Regions from separate parts of the Methylobacterium carpenticola genome, predicted to be linked through region 2. Evidence: predicted binding sites of a transcription regulator. Region 2 holds the regulator's gene; each other region holds the start of a gene.
The links. The regulator LexA, encoded in region 2, represses DNA repair genes until DNA is damaged. The targets are predictions, from matches to a motif close to TGTTCNNNNTGTGTTCNG.
Positions count from the first base shown of each region.

Region 1: a site for LexA is predicted at 1,817-1,834, ahead of uvrA (excinuclease ABC subunit UvrA). Genes of this name have one in related genera too.
Region 3: a site for LexA is predicted at 3,023-3,040, ahead of ACE101_RS30180 (ATP-dependent helicase). Genes of this name have one in related genera too.
Region 4: a site for LexA is predicted at 2,837-2,854, ahead of ACE101_RS24245 (PA0069 family radical SAM protein). Genes of this name have one in related genera too.

Region 1 is NZ_JBHZEO010000001.1:4,196,954-4,201,720, forward strand. Features, by position in the region: gene uvrA (excinuclease ABC subunit UvrA) at 1-1,698, opposite strand, end outside; gene sppA (signal peptide peptidase SppA) at 2,056-3,024, shown strand; gene ACE101_RS19650 (integration host factor subunit beta) at 3,098-3,418, shown strand; gene ACE101_RS19655 (LapA family protein) at 3,463-3,795, shown strand; gene lhpI (bifunctional Delta(1)-pyrroline-2-carboxylate/Delta(1)-piperideine-2-carboxylate reductase) at 3,802-4,743, shown strand.
Region 2 is NZ_JBHZEO010000001.1:6,179,081-6,183,847, forward strand. Features, by position in the region: gene ACE101_RS28620 (heavy metal translocating P-type ATPase) at 1-82, shown strand, start outside; gene ccoS (cbb3-type cytochrome oxidase assembly protein CcoS) at 79-216, shown strand; gene ACE101_RS28630 (HD-GYP domain-containing protein) at 260-1,339, opposite strand; gene lexA (transcriptional repressor LexA) at 1,900-2,622, opposite strand; gene ACE101_RS28640 (hypothetical protein) at 2,818-3,177, opposite strand; tRNA gene ACE101_RS28645 (tRNA-Leu) at 3,386-3,471, opposite strand; gene ACE101_RS28650 (FAD-dependent monooxygenase) at 3,506-4,720, opposite strand; gene ACE101_RS28655 (zinc-finger domain-containing protein) at 4,743-4,767, opposite strand, start outside.
Region 3 is NZ_JBHZEO010000001.1:6,519,235-6,524,001, forward strand. Features, by position in the region: gene ACE101_RS30175 (PhoH family protein) at 1-289, opposite strand, end outside; gene ACE101_RS30180 (ATP-dependent helicase) at 672-3,011, opposite strand; gene ACE101_RS30185 (hypothetical protein) at 3,271-3,519, shown strand; gene ygfZ (CAF17-like 4Fe-4S cluster assembly/insertion protein YgfZ) at 3,544-4,392, opposite strand; gene ACE101_RS30195 (dihydroorotase) at 4,498-4,767, shown strand, end outside.
Region 4 is NZ_JBHZEO010000001.1:5,214,623-5,219,389, reverse strand. Features, by position in the region: gene ACE101_RS24265 (uracil-DNA glycosylase) at 1-195, shown strand, start outside; gene ypfJ (KPN_02809 family neutral zinc metallopeptidase) at 289-1,197, shown strand; gene moaB (molybdenum cofactor biosynthesis protein B) at 1,208-1,756, shown strand; gene ACE101_RS24250 (hypothetical protein) at 2,273-2,776, opposite strand; gene ACE101_RS24245 (PA0069 family radical SAM protein) at 2,888-4,006, shown strand; gene ACE101_RS24240 (hypothetical protein) at 4,082-4,363, shown strand; gene ACE101_RS24235 (LysR substrate-binding domain-containing protein) at 4,385-4,767, opposite strand, start outside.

The DNA of each region.
Region 1 (4,767 bases), 2.0 Mb from region 2:
GTCGTGCTCGACCACGATCACCGAATTGCCGAGGTCGCGCAGCCGCCGGAGGGTGCCGAGCAGACGCTCGTTGTCCCGCTGATGCAGGCCGATCGACGGCTCGTCGAGGACGTAGAGCACGCCGGTGAGCCCCGAGCCGATCTGCGAGGCGAGGCGGATGCGTTGGCTCTCGCCGCCCGAGAGCGAGCCCGAGCCGCGGGCGAGCGTCAGGTATTCGAGGCCGACATCGACCAGGAAGGTCAGGCGGTCGCGGATCTCCTTGAGGATGCGCGACGCGATCTCGTTCTGCTTCGCGCTCAGCTGCGCCGGCAGGTCCGAGAACCAGCCATGGGCGTCGCGCACCGAGAGCGCGGCCGCCTCGGCGATGTCGCGCATGCCGACCTTGACCGCGAGGGCCTCCGGCTTCAGGCGCTTGCCGCCGCAGGCATGGCAGGGCGTCTCCGCCATGAAGCGGGCGATGTCCTCGCGGGCGGTGTCGCTCTCGGTCTCGCGGTAGCGCCGCTCCAGGTTGGGCACGACGCCCTCGAAGGGCTTCGACACCTCGTAGGCGCGCAGGCCGTCATTGTAGGAGAACCGGATCGCCTCGCCGTCCGAGCCGAACAGCACCACCTGCCGGGCGGCGGCGGTGAGCTTGGCCCAGGGCACGTCGGTGCGGAAGCGATAGTGGCGCGACAGCGCGTCGAGGGTCTGGCCGTAATAGGGGGAGGTGGATTTCGCCCAGGGCGCGATGGCGCCGCGATCGAGGCTCAGGGCCTCGTCGGCGATCACCAGCGTCGGGTCGATGCGCATCTCGTGCCCGATGCCGCCGCAGGTCGGGCAGGCGCCGAACGGGTTGTTGAAGGAGAACAGCCGCGGCTCGATCTCCGGGATGGTGAAGCCCGAGACCGGGCAGGCGAAGCGCGACGAGAACACGATCGGCTCCGGGGCCGGCCCGCCCTCGGGGGCGTCGGCGAGCTCGATCACCGCGATGCCGTCGGCCAGTTCGAGCGCGGTCTCGAAGGACTCGGCCAGCCGCGAGGCCATGTCGGGCCGCACCACGATCCGGTCGACCACCACGTCGATGTCGTGCTTCAGCTTCTTGTCGAGCTTCGGCACGTCGTCGATCGGATAGTACTCGCCGTCGACGCGCAGCCGCTGGAAGCCCTTCTTCTGGAATTCGGCGATCTCCCGGCGGTACTCGCCCTTGCGCCCGCGCACCACCGGCGCGAGGAGATAGGCGCGGGTCTTCTCCGGCAGGGCCAGCACCCGGTCGACCATCTGCGACACGGTCTGGCTCTCGATCGGCAGCCCGGTCGCGGGCGAGTAGGGGATGCCGACCCGCGCCCACAGGAGGCGCATGTAGTCGTAGATCTCGGTGACCGTCCCGACCGTCGAGCGCGGGTTCTTCGAGGTGGTCTTCTGCTCGATGGAGATGGCGGGCGACAATCCGTCGATCTGGTCGACGTCGGGCTTGGCCATCATCTCCAGGAACTGGCGCGCATAGGCCGAGAGCGACTCGACGTAGCGGCGCTGCCCCTCCGCATAGATGGTGTCGAAGGCGAGCGACGACTTGCCCGAACCCGACAGCCCGGTGAAAACCACGAGCTTGTCGCGCGGAACGACGAGATCGACGTTCTTGAGGTTGTGCTCGCGGGCGCCGCGCACCGCGATGACCCGGCGCTCCGCGGCGCGGTCGAAGAGCGAATCGAGAGGGGCCATGCGGAGGCTCGCAGCGCAGCCGGAGGGGAGGGGGCGTCCGGCCGGATTCTGGCAAGGTCCAGGCCGGGTCGGACCGGTCGAAGATGGGAGCGTCGACGGCTCCCGCCAACCCGCGTGGTAGAACAAAATACGTACAGCGGCAACCGGGGCGCGTAGGGCCGCGAGGGCCGTCGCCCCGGTCCCCGGGCGGGGCACCGGCCCGGAACGGCGGTGATTGCCCCCGTGATCCCACCATCGCGCTCTTGCCGCTGCGCGACCGGCGGAGGTAGAACAGCGCCGCGGAGCGAGGCGCGCCAAGGACTTGCATCAAGGGTTTGGGGCGCCGCCGCGGTTGACCACGAAGGGTAGTAGCGCCGCATGGCCATCGATGCCGAACTTCTCCTCGACCGGCGCGCCCTGCGCCGGAAGCTCTCGTTCTGGCGCGTGGTCGGAATCGGCGCGCTGATCGTCGCGGTGGGCACGGTGGGCTGGCGGGCTTCGGGAGCGCGGGGGCCGTTCCCGGCCATCACCCCGCAGATCGCCCGCATCAGCATCGACGGCTTCATCACCGGCAGCGAGAAGACCCGCGAGCTGATGAAGCGGGTGGGCGACTCGTCGGCCGTGTCGGGCGTGATCGTGTCGATCAACTCGCCGGGCGGCACCACGACCGGGTCCGAGGAGCTGTTCCGCAACCTGCGCCAGCTCGCCGAGAAGAAGCCGGTCGTCGCCTTCGTGGACGGCACCGCCGCTTCGGGCGCCTACATCACGGCGCTCGCGGCCGACCACATCGTGGCGCGCGAGACCTCGCTCGTGGGCTCGATCGGCGTGCTGTTCCAGTATCCCGACCTCTCGGGCCTCCTCGACAAGGTCGGGGTGCGCGTCGAGGAGGTGAAATCCTCGCCCCTGAAGGCGGAGCCGAGCGGCTTCCACCCGACCTCGCCGGAGGCGCGGGCCGCGCTCCAGGCCATCGTCGGCGACACCTACGGCTGGTTCAAGAACCTCGTCGCTGAGCGGCGCAAGATGTCGCCGACGGAACTCGGCGCGGTGTCGGACGGCCGCGTGTTCAGCGGGCGCCAGAGCGTCACGCTGAAGCTCGTCGACGAGACCGGCGGCGAGCGGACCGCGGTGGAGTGGCTGGAGCGCGAGCGCAAGGTCGCCAAGGACCTGCCGGTCCGGGACTGGAAGCCGCGCGGCGACCGCAGCTTCGACCTGTTCTCGGCGGCCTCGCTCCTCGGCCTCGACGGGGTGGCGGGCCGTCTGCGCCGCACCACGGAGGAAGCGGCCGGCCTCGCGCAGGGGGGCCTGCTGGCCCTGTGGCGGCCGGGCGCGGCGCCGACGACGCCCTGACGCTCCGATCCGCCCGGTGGGCGCCGCGCCGCGGCGCCCCGATCATCCGCCGAGACGCCCGAGACCTCGCCTCATGATCAAGTCCGAGCTCGTTCTCAAGATCGCCGAGCAGAACCCGCATCTCTACCAGCGCGACGTCGAGAACATCGTGAATGCGATCCTCGACACGATCGCGGACGCGCTCGCCCACGGCGACCGCGTGGAGCTGCGCGGCTTCGGCGCCTTCTCGGTGAAGCGCCGGGAGGCGCGGCGAGGCCGCAACCCGCGCACGGGCGCGGCCGTTGCCGTGGCCGAGAAGGCGATTCCCGTGTTCAAGACCGGCAAGGAGATGCGCGTGCGTCTCAACGCGGCCGGGATCGGCGCCGAATCGCGGGAGCCGGCCGAGGTGTCCTGAGTGGCGGGAATCATCCGCAAACGTTCTCTTACCCGGGCTGTTCGATGATCCGCTTCCTCAAGGGTCTGATCCTGCTTCCCATCGCTGTCCTCGTGGTCCTGCTGGCGGTGGCCAACCGCCAGGCCGTGACGGTGTCCTTCGATCCGTTCTCGCAGGGCGTTCCGGCCTTCAGCCTGACCGTTCCGCTCTACGCCCTGATCTTCGCCGCCGTGGCCCTCGGCATCGTGGTAGGCGGCTGCGGCACGTGGCTCGGCGAGGGCCGGGTGCGCCGCGACCGCCGGGCGAAGAGCCGCGAGCTCGACCGCCTGCGCACCGAGACCGAGCGGCTGCGCGTCGTGGCGAACCGCGCCCTGCCGGCGCCCGCCAGCCGCGCCTGATCGGCCATGCGCGTCATCGCCGCCGCGGACATCGATGCCGCGCTCACCCCCGGGCGGATGCTCGCGGCGCTCGACGCCGCCTTCCGGGCGGAGACGACCGCGCCGCCCCGCCACCTCCACGCCCTGCCGGATCCGGCGGGCGACGCCACGCTGCTCCTGATGCCGGCCTGGGACGCCGAGCACCTCGCCGTGAAGGTGCTGACGCTCCATCCCGGCAACGCGGCGCGGGGCCTTGCCACCTTCCAGGGGGGCGTGCTGCTCAGCGAGCGGGCGACCGGACTGCCCCTCGCCCTGATCGACGCGCCGCAATTGACGCTCTGGCGCACGGCGGGCGCCTCCGCGCTCGCGGCGCGCCATCTCGCCCGGCCGGAGACCGGCCGCATGCTGATGGTCGGCACCGGGGCGCTGGCGCCCTTCATGATCCGCGCCCACGCGGCGGAACGGCCCCTGCGCGATATCGCGATCTGGAACCGCCGGCCGGAGCCGGCGCAGGCGCTCGCCGCCCGTCTCTCGGCGGACGGCCTCCCCGTGCGGGCGGTGGAGAATCTGGAGGCGGCGGCGCGGGAGGCGGAGCTGATCTGCTGCGCCACCCTGTCGGAAGCGCCCCTCGTCCAGGGCGCATGGCTCGCCCCCGGCACGCATCTCGACCTCGTCGGCGCCTTCACGCCGCGGATGCGGGAGGCGGACGATGCCGCGCTTCAGCGCGCCTCCGTCTACGTCGACACGCAGGACGCCCTGGCGAAGGGCGGCGACGTGGCCATCGCGGTCGCCTCGGGGGCGCTCGCGGCGGAGGCCATCCGCGGCGACCTCGCCGGACTCTGCCGCGGCACGGTGCCGGGCCGGTCGCGGCCGGACGAGATCACCGTCTTCAAGTCGGTCGGGGCTGCCCTGGAGGACCTCGCGGCCGCCGTGGCCGTATGGCGTCACGCGCAGCAGGATCCCGCCTGACGCGGGCCGTCGCGACAGGCGCCC
Region 2 (4,767 bases):
GTCGGGCTCCTCCGTCGTGGTCACGCTCAATGCCCTGCGGGCCCGCCGCGCGCCGGCCCTGCCGGAGGCCGCACGCCGATGAACGTCCTCGTCCTGATGATCCCGCTCGCCCTCCTCCTCGGCGGGATGGGGCTCTGCGCCTTCCTCTGGGCCCTGCGGAACGGCCAGTACGAGGACATCGACGGCGCCGAGCACCGGATGCTCGCCGACGATTGAGGCCCTTCCTCGCCGGGCGCTTCCCGGCTGCCGACGATGCCGCTCAGAGGTCGTCCGCCGCGAGGCTCGCGGCGATCGGGCGGAAGGCCGCGAGGAGCGGCCTGTCGAGCTTCGGGCCCATCCGCTCCATCACCGCCCAGGCTTCGGCGGCCGCCATCGGCGCCCGGTAGGGCCGCCGCTCGGTAAGCGCCGAGTAGATGTCGCAGATCGTCGCGAGTCGGACGATGTCGCTGATCTGCGCCCCGCGCAGCCCATCCGGGTAGCCGGAGCCGTCGAGCATCTCGTGATGATGCCGCACCACGTCGAGGATCTCGGGATCGAAGCCGCCCTGATCGGCCAGCAGCTCCGCGCCGATTGCCGGATGCGCCCTCATCACGGCCATCTCCTCGCCGGAGAGCGCCGCCGGCTTGTTGAGGATGGCCCGGGGGATGCGGGCCTTGCCGATGTCGTGGAGAAGCGCGGCCCGCACCAGCCGCTCCTGATCGCGGCGCCGGAAGCCGAGCTGGACGGCGAAGGCGCAGGCATACCCGGCGACGCCGAGGGAGTGCTGGTAGACCCCGATCTCGTGAGCCCAGATCGTATCGAGCCACACCCGGATCCCGCTATCGGCCATGGCGTCGAGGATGATCCGCGTCCCGGTCTCGACGTCGTCCTGGCTCAGCGCTTCGCCCTCCGTGGCGGCCCGAAAGATGCGCGTGACGCGGGCCTTGGCTTCCACCGCCTGGTCACGGACCGCCCGGAGCGGCTCGGCCGCGCGAGCCATCGCGTCGATCCGCAGGAGCGTGAGCAGGGCCGTCACGAGGTCGGCGATCGGGGTGGAGGCAGGGAGCACCTGGCTCGCCCCGAGGGCCTGGGCCTGCGCGATGGAATGCGGCCGGAGATCCCGGGCGAGGCAGAGGCACGGCGTGCCGCGGGCGCGCATGCCGGTCACGGCCGACAGGATTCCCGCCATGGCTGACGGGTTGCCGGGGGCGAGGTCGAGGACGACCGCCCGGCACCGACCCAGCGGCAGGCCCTCGCCCGGGAGCAGCGCGATGCAGGGCAGAAGACGCGCGAAGGCGGCCGCGAGATCGCTGATCTCGCTCGCTCTGTCGGTGATCAGCAGGATGAACTCGTCCCGCATGGCGTATCCCGGCTGGTCCTTCCGACGCGGGCGCAGCACCAAGCCTCTCACCGCTCGCGATCGGAGTCTTCATCAGACGGGTTAAACATTCCGTTTGGGAAATGCGGTCGACTGCCTGAAACTGTTGAAACAGCGCCGTCGCCGCGCAGTCCTCGTAAGACCGTCTGCGCCACCATCGCATCATCGGCCCGAGCAATGTCTGCCGAGCCATGGCGTGGCCTCATCGCCGGCCAGGTTCAACGCGTGGCGGCTCCCATACCGCTCGCTTGCGGCGGTGTTTCCCGATGTGCCGATGCCGTTGAGTATCCTTGATCACGGGATTGCTCACCGCGAGCGGAATCTCTCAACGTCAATGCATTCATCCATGACCGGATCGACGGCTTTGAACGCGGGCGAGCAGGTCCGGGTGCGTCGGGATCTCGCCGGCCGGGATGCCCGCGGAGCCGGCTTCGGCCCTTGTCCGGGCTGCTCGAGGAGGTCCGCTCACGCGACCCTGCACTTCGAGCGCCCGGATCGCCGGAGGTCGCGATCTGGAGGGCGGCCGCAGGCCCGGGGCGCGCTCAGTACTTGCGGATGAGGCTGACGAGGCGGCCCTGGATGCGGACGCGGTCCGGACCGAGCACCCGGGTCTCGTAGGCCGGGTTCGCCGCCTCAAGGGCGATGGAGGAGCCGCGGCGGCGCAGGCGCTTGAGGGTGGCCTCCTCGTCGTCGATCAGGGCCACCACGATGTCGCCGGTATTCGCGGTGTCCTGACGGCGGATGACCACGAGATCCCCGTCGAGGATCCCGGCCTCAACCATCGAATCGCCGCGCACCTCGAGCGCGTAATGCTCGCCGCCGGCCAGGAAGTCCGGCGACATCGCCACCACGCGGCTCTGGCTCTGGATCGCCGAGATCGGCGTACCGGCGGCGATCCGCCCCATCACCGGGATGCTCACCGAGCGCCCGCCATCGTCGGGCACGAACGAGGCTGTGATCGGAGCGGGCTTGGCCGCAGGCGCGCCGGCCCGGCCGCCCTCCACCACGCTCGGCGTGAAGCGCACCACCTCGGCCGACTGGGCCGCCACCGCATCCGGGATGCGGATCACCTCGATGGCGCGGGCCCGGTTCGGCAGGCGCCGCAGGAAGCCGCGCTCCTCCAGGGCGGTGATCAGCCGGTGGATGCCGGATTTGGACTTGAGGTCGAGGGCGTCCTTCATCTCGTCGAAGGACGGCGGGACGCCGGTCTCGCGCATCCGCTGCTGGATGAAGCGGAGCAGGTCCAACTGCTTACGGGTGAGCATGGGATATTCTCATCGCCTGCGCCGGTGCGCGATACGAAACAAATCGCGAACATGTTAGGCGTTCCTCAAGTGTTCCGCAAGCGGGTGTACCGGGCCGGAGCGGTGGGAGTTCTTCGATCCGGAGCCTGCCAAGCCTCGCTGCCGTGACCTCCGGTCGAACGGCAGCGAGCCGGATATGCGCCCCTTGCGGGCCGGTCAGGACTCGGCTTGAAGGTCCTGAAGCCGGATCCGGGCGCGGACGAGGGCGACGAGTTCCTCGTCGAGGTTCCGCAGCAGGCGCAGATCCTCCTCGGCGTCGAAGCCCAGCGCCAGGTCGCGCATGGCGCGGCGCGCCTCCGCGTCCGCGACCGCCTGGCTGAGCAACTCGCGATCCTCGTCGGTGGCCCGTGCAGGTGCGGCGGCGCCCTGAGCGCCCTGGAGCGCCCACAGCTCGACGCGCAGCACCGTCAACGCGTCGATCGACAGCCAGAGCTGGCGTTCGGCCTCCGTCGCATCCGCGCCGGCGCGATTCAGGGCGGTCACCCGGGCGGCCTGGGCCGCCGACCGCATCTCCATGGCGACGATCCAGCGGCGGACATCTGCGAGAAGTGCGCCGACATCCATCACGCCACCCCGGCTGGTCTCGGATCTCTCCCGTCACCGAGCCTAGCACGGCACCCGGCTCGGAGCTACGCAAGCCGTGTCGTTGGCCATCTCTTTGTGTAACCGGCGGTTTTGCTCGTGCCGCTGCCGGCCCTCGCGGGTCAGCCACCCCCGGAACGGCTGGTGCGGACGGCGGGACTCGAACCCGCACGACCAGAGGTCGCAAGATTTTAAGTCTCGTGCGTCTACCGATTCCGCCACGTCCGCGCCGCCCCGGGTTACCCCGACGACGGGCGGAAGATCAAGCGTCGGAAACCGGCTGCCAGCCGTAGAGCCACGCGTAGCGCTCGGTCATCCGGGCGGGGCCGAGCCGGCCCATCACGAGATCCCGTCCCGCCGCCATCACGCCGCCCGCGTGGTAGATCCGCCCGTTGCGGCGCGCCTGCGATTGGATCGCCCGGGCGCGCGGCGCGCGCGCGGCCGTGTAGGCGGCGAGCGCGGCCGGTACGGCCCCATCCGACAGGCAGGCCGCCAGCACCGCCGCGTCCTCGATCGCGAGCGCCGCCCCCTGCGCGAGATACGGCATCACCGGATGGGCGGCGTCGCCCAGGAGAGCGAGGCGCCCGCGCGCCATCGGGGCGGCGACCCGGCGGTCCGCCAGGGTCCAGACCAGCCACGTATCCGGCACGCGCAGGAGTTCGGCGAGCGGGGCCGCCGCGTCCGCGAAGGCGGCGCGCAGGCGCGCCGGATCGCCGGGAGCGCTCCAGTCCGGCTCCTCCTCCGCCTGGGGCAGCACGGCCACGAGGTTGATGCGCTCGCCGCCAGCGACCGGGTAATGCACCACGTGCCGGCCGCGCCCGAGCCAGAGGCCGGTCTCATCCCCCTGGAGGGCGGCCGGGGCGCGATCGCGCGGCAGGGTGGCACGCCACGCCGCCTCCCCGACCGGCATCAGCCGGCGGCGGTCGAGATGCGCCCGCAGGGCCGAGCGGATCCCGTCCGCCGCCACGACGAGGTCGGCGGAGAGCGTCTCGATGCGTCCGCTCTCGCTCGTCACCGTCAGGCTCGCGCCCTCCCGGGTCTCGGCGAAGCCGGCGGCGCTGCGCCCGACCAGGAGCCGGATGCCCGGCCGGCTGCGCACCGCGTCGAGGAGGATCGTCTGCAGGTCGGCGCGATGGATCACGAGGTAGGGTGCGCCGAAGCGCTCGCGCATGGCCGCACCGAGCGCCACCTCGCCGATCTGCCGGCCGCTCGCGAGCGCGCGGATGCGTACGCCGGACGGCTCAGTCGCCACCCGGCGCAGGGACGGCCCGAGGCCGAGATCGGTGAGGATCCGGCTCGCATTGGGCGAGAGCTGCAGGCCGGCGCCGACCTCGCTGAAGGCCGTGCGCCGCTCGGCGAGCGTCACCGTGTGGCCGCGCGCGGCGAGGGCGAGCGCCGCGGTGAGGCCGCCGATGCCCGCCCCGGCGATCGCGACCCGCAGGCCCGGCCGGTCGGGGACGGGCCTGTTCGGCGGCAAGGCCTTGTTCGGCGGCAAGACCTTATTCGGCAGCTAGACGGGCGCGG
Region 3 (4,767 bases), 340 kb from region 2:
AGCCGAGGGAGCGTCCGGAGGGGACGTTGGGCCGGGTGATCACCACTTTGGCGATGCGGCGCTGCCTCAGAAGATCCGCAGCACGTGTGCCGGCAATGTAAGTCTTGCCGGTGCCGGCGGGGCCGAGAACGATGACTTGGGAATGGGAACCGAGGGCTTCGAGGTATTCGGCCTGACGGGCCGTCATGGGTTGGATCGGCGGCGGATTGCGCTCCTCCTCGAACCGGGTGCGGTGCATCCTGATCGGGCGATCTTCGACCAGTTCAAGTCGTGCGCGTCGTCTCTTCATAGATCAACACTCCCACTGGACTTGCGGTGCCGCTGTATCGTGTGCCCTCGTGTGTCCCAAACCTCCTTCTGTGCCGCTCAGCGACTTAATTCCCGCGGGTTCGAACGGGTTCCACATTCGATCGACGTTGGCGGTGGACAAGTCCGCTTCGGTCTCCCCAACGGTATGCCGACAATCCTTGCCCAGCAATTCCCGTACCGCGGCGCAAAAGGCGCTTTTCGCAGTTGCCAAGATTAGCTGAAGGGCTGTGTCTCAAACCACACAGGACAGGCGGCCGGGATGCGGTCCGGAGGCGAGCCGGAGAGGCCTGCACGGTCCCCGGCCCGGATGACGGCATCCGCAAGATCGCGACCTCCGCTCTCCTGACGCAGCGGCAGGCTGCTCAGACCGGTTGGACGAAACTGTCGAGAACCATCTTCTGGCCGGCCTTGTCGAAGTCAACGGTGAGCTTGTTGCCGTCGACCGCCGCCACCGAGCCAGGCCCGAATTTGGTGTGGAAGACGCGCGCTCCGGTTGCGTAATGCGACGCCGTCCCGGTGGATTTGGCCACCAGGGTGCCCTCGATCTGGGCCGGCCCGGAGCGGCCGCCGCGGGGCGATCCGCCGAATCGGTCGCGGCCGGCGGTGTTGGCCTGGGCCCGCTGCCAGCCCGGCGTCGCGTAGGAGGAGCCGAACGGCGTCGGCTGCCGGTCGAAGCGCGAGGGGCCCTGCGAGAAGTTCGCCGGCGCCTCGATCACCGCGACGCTGCCCTCCGGCAACTCGTCGATGAAGCGGCTCGGCAGGGTCGAGGACCACAGGCCGTGGATGCGCCGGTTCACCGCGAAGGAGATCTTGGCGCGTTTGCGGGCACGGGTGAGGCCCACATGGGCAAGGCGCCGCTCCTCCTCCAGCCCCGCCCGGCCGCTCTCGTCGAGGGCGCGCTGATTCGGAAACAGCCCGTCCTCCCAGCCCGGCAGGAAGACCGTATCGAATTCGAGCCCCTTGGCGGCGTGCAGGGTCATCAGGCTGACGCGCTCGCCGCCCTCGGCCTCGTTGGCGTCCATCACCAGCGCGATGTGCTCGAGGAAGGAGGGCAGGTCCGGGAACTCCTCGAGGGAGCGCACCAGTTCCTTCAGGTTCTCCAGGCGGCCCGCCGCATCGGCGGTCCGCTCCTTCTGCCACATCTCCGTGTAGCCGGATTCCTCCAGGATCGTCTGCGCCACCTCCGCGTGCGGCTGGGTCTCCAAGAGCTTCGCCCAGCGGGCGAAGCTCTGCACCAGGGCGCGCAGGGTCGAGCGGGGCTTGGGCTTCAGCTCCTCCGTCTCGACGATCAGGCGGGCGGCGTGGAAGAGCGGCACCGCCTGCCGCCGGGCCAGCGCGTGGAGCGATTGCAGGGTCGCGTCACCGAGGCCGCGCTTGGGCGTGTTGATGATCCGCTCGAAGGCGAGGTCGTCGACCGGATTGGCGGTGAGGCGCAGGTAGCCGAGCGCGTCGCGCACCTCCGCCCGCTCGTAGAAGCGCGGGCCGCCGATCACCCGGTAGGCGAGGCCGAGCTGGACGAAGCGGTCCTCGACCTCGCGCATCTGGGCGGAGGTCCGCACCAGCACGGCGATCTGCGACAGGGGATGGCCCTTGGTCTGAAGACCCTCGATGGTCTCGCCGATGAGGCGCGCCTCCTCCTCCGAATCCCAGGCGCCCGTGACGGTGACGGGCTCGCCCGCGCCGGCCTCCGTGCGCAGGGTTTTGCCGAGCCGGCCTTCGTTGCGGGCGATCAGGGTCGAGGCCGCCGCCAGGATGTGGCCCGTGGAGCGGTAGTTGCGCTCGAGCCGCACCACCACGGCGCCCGGGAAGTCGTGCTCGAAGCGCAGGATGTTGTCGACCTCGGCGCCGCGCCAGCCGTAGATCGACTGGTCGTCGTCGCCCACGCAGCAGACGTTGCGGCGCCCCTGGGCGAGCAGCCGCAGCCAGAGATACTGCGCGACGTTGGTGTCCTGGTACTCGTCGACGAGGATGTAGCGGAAGCGGTCCTGATAGCCGGTGAGGATGTCCGGGTTCTCGCGCCACAGCTTCAGGCAGAGCAGCAGCAGGTCGCCGAAATCCACCGCGTTGAGGGTGGCGAGCCGCGCCTGATAGGCGGCGTAGAGCTGGCCGCCCTTGCCGAAGCCGAAAGCCCCTGCTTCCCCGGCCGGCACCTGATCGGGGAGCAGGCCGCGGTTCTTCCAGCCGTCGATGGCCTGGGCGAGGCCGCGGGCGGGCCAGCGTTTCTCGTCGATATTGGCCGCCTCGATCACCTGCTTGAGCAGGCGGAGCTGGTCGTCCGTGCCGAGGATCGTGAAGTCGGACCTGAGGCCGACGAGTTCGGCGTGGCGGCGCAGGATCTTGGTGCCGATGGCGTGGAAGGTGCCGAGCCACGGCATGCCCTCGCCCGCCGCACCGATCAGCGTGCCGATGCGCTCCTTCATCTCCCGGGCGGCCTTGTTGGTGAAGGTCACGGCCAGGATGTCGAAGGGCCGGGCGCGGCCGATGGCGATGAGGTGGGCGATGCGGGTGGTGAGCACGCGCGTCTTGCCGGTGCCCGCGCCGGCGAGCACGAGAACCGGGCCCTCCGTTGCCTCGACGGCGCGGCGCTGCTCCGGGTTCAGACCCTCCAGATAACCGGCGCTCGGAGGCGCCACGGCGGCGCGGGCACGGGCGGCGATCGAGGTGGGAGCGGGGGCGTCGGCCCCGGCGGCTTCACGAGTCATGGCGCCATCACTGGACCAAAACGCGAACGGCGTCGAGGGCACGGGGCGCAAGCGAGGGTCGCGGCGACGCGAGCGTCGTGGAGGCGATTGGCGGCGCCCGAGGCCGGGCAGGAGGAGGCCGAGCAGGAAACCGGGCCACGCGCTTCGGAGCGCGTGCCCCGGGCCGGTGACCGAGCGCCGCAGGGTCGTGCGCGCGGGAACCTGGCGCTGGTGCGCCGCTTCCCCATTTCAAGAGCAGTCTCTGCCCCTTGGAGTTCCCATGCGCATCCATGCCCTTCTGATCCTCGCCGCCGCGGTCGCGGCGACGCCGGTTCTCGCTCAGAGCCAGCGCTCGATCAGCCGCTCGGAGCGGACGGTCGACGGCCTCAACGATTCGATGAACACGCGCAGCCAGCTGCGCGAGATCCAGCAGCAGAACCGGTTCGAGCAGAACCAGCTTCAGGGCCAGATCCGGCGCAGCGAGACGATGCCCGTGGCCCCGCCGCCGGTCATCGGCCGCCCGTACTGACGCCGGCGCGGAGCCGGTGGCGGCTCACGCCGTCCCGGGCACCGCGAAGGTCGCGAAAGCGGGCCTGCCCACCGCGACGGGGATCCCGCCGGCCTCGATGGTCTCCCCGGCCGCGACCGCGTCGCCCAGCCGGTCGAGGCGCAGGAGCCCGAGGCCGCGGTCTCCCGCGGCGCTGCCGGTCTGGCCGAGCGCCTTCGCCCCGGCCGTGACCGGGGTTCCGGCGGCCGGGGCCGTGCCGCCCGGATAATGCAGCGGAACCACGCGGGTGCGCGCCGTGCCGCGGTGCTGCATCCGCGACACAACCTCCTGGCCCACGTAGCAGCCCTTGCGGAAGTCGAGGCCGCCGAGTTGGTCCATCAGGGCCTCGTGCGGGAAGGCGTCGCCGAGGGCGAAATCCGCTCCGCTCTCCGGCACGCCGAGGGCGATGCGGTGCACGGCGAAATCCTCCGCCGCCGCGTCCGGCGCCGGTCCCTCCCCTGCCGGCGCGTTGAGCCGCCAGCCGAGGCCCGGCGCCCGCCCGTCGCGCAGCCACGCGCCCGCGGGCTCCGGTCCCCGAGGATCCGTTCCCCAGGCGGCGAAGACCCGCAGCGGCGTCTCGGCGAGCGTGACCTTGGCGCGCAGGCGATAGAGCGTGAGCCGCCGGATCAGGTCCGGCAGGACCGCGCGCGGCGCGTCGAGGTGGAACCCTTCCGCCGTGCGGCTGAGAAGGAAGTCGAACAGGATCTTGCCCTGCGGCGTGAGCAGCGCGCCGAGCCGCGCCTCGCCCGCGGGCAGGCTCTCGACGTTGCAGGTGACGAGGCCCTGGAGGAAGCCGGCCGCGTCGTCTCCGGCGATGGCCAGCACGGCGCGGTCCGGCAGGGAAGCGATGGGCATGGACACGTCCTTCTCGGCCGGCGGCCCGGCTTGAACCTCCGGCGGGCCTGACATAAGCCGCCGGTCGGCCGCCCTCAATCGGCCCTGCGACGGGAGAATGCCGCGATGAGCCAGAGCTTCGACCTCCTCCTGCGCGGCGGCACCGTCGTCAACCACGACGGGATCGGCCCGGCCGATATCGGCGTGCGCGGCGGGCGCATCGCGGCGATCGGCGACCTCGCGCAGGCCTCCGCCGGCCGGGTGCAGGATTGCCGCGGGCTCCACCTGCTGCCGGGCGTGATCGACAGCCAGGTCCATTTCCGCGAGCCGGGGCTCGACCACAAGGAGGATCTGGAGACCGGCTCGCGCGCCGCCGTGATGGGCGGGGTGACCACG
Region 4 (4,767 bases), 960 kb from region 2:
GGCACCAAGGACGGCATCCTGAAGTCGCGCGGGCGCTGGTTCCCGTACCAGACGGGAAAGCGCGAGATCCGGCTCCTCGCCACGCTGCACCCCGCCTACCTGCTGCGCCAGCCCCTGCAGAAGCGCCTCGCCTGGCGCGACTTCCGGGCCCTGCGCGCGGCCCTGGCCGGGCCGGAGGGCGGCCCGGCCGGGTGACTCGAAGCGGAACCGTGCCCGGCGGCGTCGATTACTCTTGAGCCCCGGCGCCGGCCCGCGTAGCCGTCCGTCCGGGACGAACGGGTGACGGACATGCGCTGGGAAGACTTTCGGACCTCCGAGAACGTCGAGGACCGTCGCGGCGAGGGCGGCGGAGGCTTCGGCCTCCCGGGCGGCGGGGCGGGCGGCCTCGGCATCGGCGCCATCGTGATCCTGTGCATCATCGGCTGGGTCACGGGCATCAACCCGGCGATCCTGATCGGCGGGGCCGAGATGGTGAACCGGCAGCGCGCCCCCCAGGAGCAGCGCGCGGACGGGCAGCGTCCGGATGGCCAGCGCCGCACCGGCGCGCCCACCGACCAGACCGGGCGCTTCGCCGCCGCGATCCTCGGCAACACCGAGGATGTCTGGAAGGAGGTGCTGCCGAACCAGACCGGGCGGCAATACACGCCCACCACCATGGTGCTCTACCAGGGCGGCACACGCAGCGCCTGCGGCGCCGCCCGGGCCGCGATGGGGCCGTTCTACTGCCCGCTCGACAAGAAGGTCTATCTCGACACGACCTTCTTCAAGGAGATGGAGCAGAAGTTCCGGGTGAAGGGCGACTTCGCCTACGCCTACGTGATCGCCCACGAGGTCGGCCACCACGTGCAGGACGTGCTCGGCATCCTGGGCAAGGTGCAGAAGCGGCAGCAGCAGGTGGACGAGCGCACCGCCAACCAGCTCTCCGTGCGCGTCGAGCTGATGGCCGATTGCCTCGCGGGCGTCTGGGCCAAGAACTCGGACGACCGCTTCAACGCCCTGGAGCAGGGCGACATCGAGGAGGCGATGGCGGCCGCCAACGCGATCGGCGACGACCGCCTGCAGAAGCAGAGCCAGGGCTACGTGGTGCCGGATTCCTTCACGCACGGCTCCTCGGCGCAGCGCATGCGCTGGTTCCAGACCGGCTTCCGCAGCGGCCAGACGCAATCCTGCGACACGTTCCGGGCGGCGCAGCTGTAGGAGGCGGCCCATGGCCCTCGACACCGCCCGCCCCTTCGTCCCGCTCCGGATCGCGGTGCTCACCGTCTCGGACACCCGCACGCTCGCCGACGACCGCTCCGGCGACACGCTCGCCGGACGCCTGACCGAGGCCGGGCACGCGCTGGCCGCCCGGGCGATCGTGCCGGACGACGTCGAGGCCATCCGGGGCCAGGTGCGGGCCTGGATCGCCGATCCCGGCATCGACGCGGTGATCACCACGGGGGGCACCGGCTTCACCGGGCGGGACGTCACGCCCGAGGCCCTGGAGCCCCTGTTCGAGAAGCGCATGGACGGCTTCTCGGCGATCTTCCACCGCATCTCCTACGACAAGATCGGCACCTCGACCCTGCAATCGCGCGCGACGGCCGGCGTCGCGGGGGCGACCTACATCTTCGTGCTGCCGGGTTCGCCCGGGGCCTGCCGGGACGCCTGGGACGGCATCCTCGCCGCCCAGCTCGACTACCGCCACCGGCCCTGCAACTTCGTCGAGATCATGCCGCGCCTCGACGAGCACCTGAGGCGCGGGGCCGGCGCCTGAGCGCCCTGCCCTGGCCCGTCGGCTCCCGAGGCGCTGGATGCTCTCGGCGATGCGCCGCAGCTGGCGGGCGTGCGTCTTCTCACCGTCCGGCGAGCCCCGGTCGCTCAGGATGCCGACCTCAGTCGGTGACGGGATGAGGATCGACAGGCTGACCTTGGTCGGCCCGTCCTTGTCCTCGCCGTCCCGGTTGAGGGTTGTCGATCTCGAAGGCCACGTGGACGGAGGAATCCGGCGAGGTCGCCTGGGCGCCCTTCTCGATCTCCTCGGGTGACCAGGCGTTCGGCAGCTCGACGGTCGCCAGCGGCTCCGTCGTCGGGCAGCTCGAACGGCTCGGCGGCGGCCGCGGTGGCGGCGATCGTCAGGGCGAGAGCCGCGGCGAGGAACTTCAGGCTTCCCGAGACAGCCGCTCCGGGCTGGGCCGGACCGTCCCGTCCGTCATCCCGTGCTCGGTTAGACCGTCGCCGTCCACTCGTGGCTCGGGGGAATCCACGAGGTCCCTGTGGATCGCTCCGTACGTCACTCCCGCATCAGCATCCCGTTGAGCCGGCGTACCCGCAAGCGGCCGGCGAGCGGCAGCGCCTCGCGGCGCACCACGTCGCCGGCCCGCATGGTGCGCGTGCCGGCCACCGTCTCGATGCGGGCGGCGAGGCGGTGGGGCAGCGGGGCGTGCGGGCGGCGCAGGCGGCCGAGCACGCCCTCCGGCGCCGTTCCGGCGAAGCGGTCGAGGGTGCGGATCCAGCCCTCCGCCGGCACGTCGCCGGCCTCCAGGCAGAACAGCCAGGACCGGCGCGCCACCGCCGCCGCGGCGAACCAGGGATCGGCGCCCCGCGCGACCAGGGCGGCGCCGGTCCGGTCGGCCACCAGGGCGAGGTCGCGGTCCGTGGGGTCGGCCGCCACGATCACCGCGTCGCCGACCACCCCCGCCGCCACCCCCGCCACCAGCGCCGACAGCGAATCCGCCAGTGCCTCGATGGCTTCGGGCCTGTCCGCTTGCCTGACATGAACGACGGCGGTGATCATGCGGCGGCCCTTAACCCATGCATCATCGGTCGTCCTGCCTCGATCGGCGCCACTTGCCAATGTTCACTTTTTGTTCCAGTCTTGTCCGGGGATCGGGCGGGGATCGGGATCGTGGCGGGGCAGGACGGCGGAATCCGGGGCGATCGGCGCCTGTCGGCCGCGACGCCGGCGGCCGAGCAGCGCCGCGGCCGGGGCGCGACCGCCAACCCGACCGGGCGCTTCGAGCCGGCGCGGCGCGAGGCCTTCGCGGATGGCTGGGAGCGCGACGAGGCGCTGCCGCCCCTGCGCACCGAGGTGACGATCGAGCGGGCCCGCACGATCATCACCCGCAACGACTCGCCCGACATCGGCTTCGACCGCTCGATCAACCCCTATCGCGGCTGCGAGCACGGCTGCGTCTACTGCTTCGCCCGGCCGAACCACGCCTATGCGGGGCTCTCGCCGGGGCTCGACTTCGAGACCAAGCTCTTCGCCAAGCCGAACGCCGCCGATCTGCTGACGCGGGAACTCTCGGCGAAGGGCTACCGCCCCCGGGTGATCGCCCTCGGCACGGCGACCGATCCCTACCAGCCGATCGAGCGGCGCCACCGCATCACCCGCGGGGTGCTGGAGGTGCTCGACCGTTTCAATCATCCGGTGGGGATCGTCACCAAGTCGGACCTCGTGCTGCGCGACCTCGACCTCCTGCGGAGCATGGCGGCCCGGGGCCTCGTCCGGGTGGCGCTCTCGGTGACGACCCTCGATCCGGTCCTCGCCCGCCGCATGGAGCCGCGCGCGCCGCGGCCCGAGAAGCGGCTCGCCGCGATCCGGGCCCTGGCGGATGCCGGCGTGCCCGTGATGGTGCTGATGGCGCCGGTGATCCCGGGCCTCAACGACCACGAGATCGAGGCCCTGCTCGCCCGCGCCCGCGAGGCCGGCGCCAGCGAGTGCGGCAGCGTGCTCCTGCGCCTGCCGCACGAACTCGCCGACCTCGTGCGCGACTGGTTCGCCGAGCATTATCCCGACCGCGCGGCCCGCACCTTCGCGCTCCTCGCCGAGGCCCGGGGCGGGCAGGTCTACGACGCCACCTTCGGCCGGCGCTTCACCGGCAGCGGCCCCTACGCGGCCCTCCTCGCGGATCGGATGCGGCAGGCGGCACGGCGCCTCGGCTACGGAGAGGGCCGCACGCCGCTGCGCACGGACCTCTTCGCCGTCCCGGTGCCGGAGGGCGGGCAGTACCGGCTGCTGTAGGGCGGCGCTCCCGCCTGATCGATCCGGAACGCCCCGCCGCCGCGGTTGTTCTCCCCACCAGCCCGGAGGAACTGCATGCGGATCGTGGCCAAGGCGTCGGTCGTCGCCGTCCTGACGCTCGCGAGCGTCGGAGCAGCGGAGGCGAAGGGCTGCATCAAGGGAGCGATCATCGGCGGGATCGCCGGCCATTATCTCGCGGAGCGCGGGGTGGTCGGCGCCGTGGCGGGCTGCCTCGCCGGCCGGGCGCTCGCCAACCGGCGGGCCCGCCGCGACATCGAGTACGGGTCCCGGGTGCGGACGCGGGATGCCGGTTACGGGCCGTCGCGGGCCTATCCCCGGCGCGACTACAGCTATTGAGTGAGGGCGGCGACGTCCCGCTCACCCCAGCTCCGCCAGCGCCGGGTCGATCCCGAGTTCCCCCGCGAGCCAGCGCGCGAAGGTGCGCAACGGCGCCCGCCGCTTGGTCGCGGCCGGGAAGACGAGGTGGTGGCCCACATAGGTCACGTCCTGCGCGCGGCCCAGCAGGGGCGCGACGAGGCGCCCGCTCGCGATCTCGCGCTCCGCCAGCAGCGGCGATTCGAGGGCGACGCCGAGCCCGTCCGCCGCCGCCGCGATGGCGAGGAAGCTGCGGTCGAAGCGCACCCCGGGGGGGCGCGGCGCCGGCAGGCCGTTGCGCGCGAACCAGAGCGGCCAGCGCACCAGCTTGTTGTCGCTCTGGATCAGGACCTGATCGAGGAGGTCGGCCGGGCTGCGGATGCGCT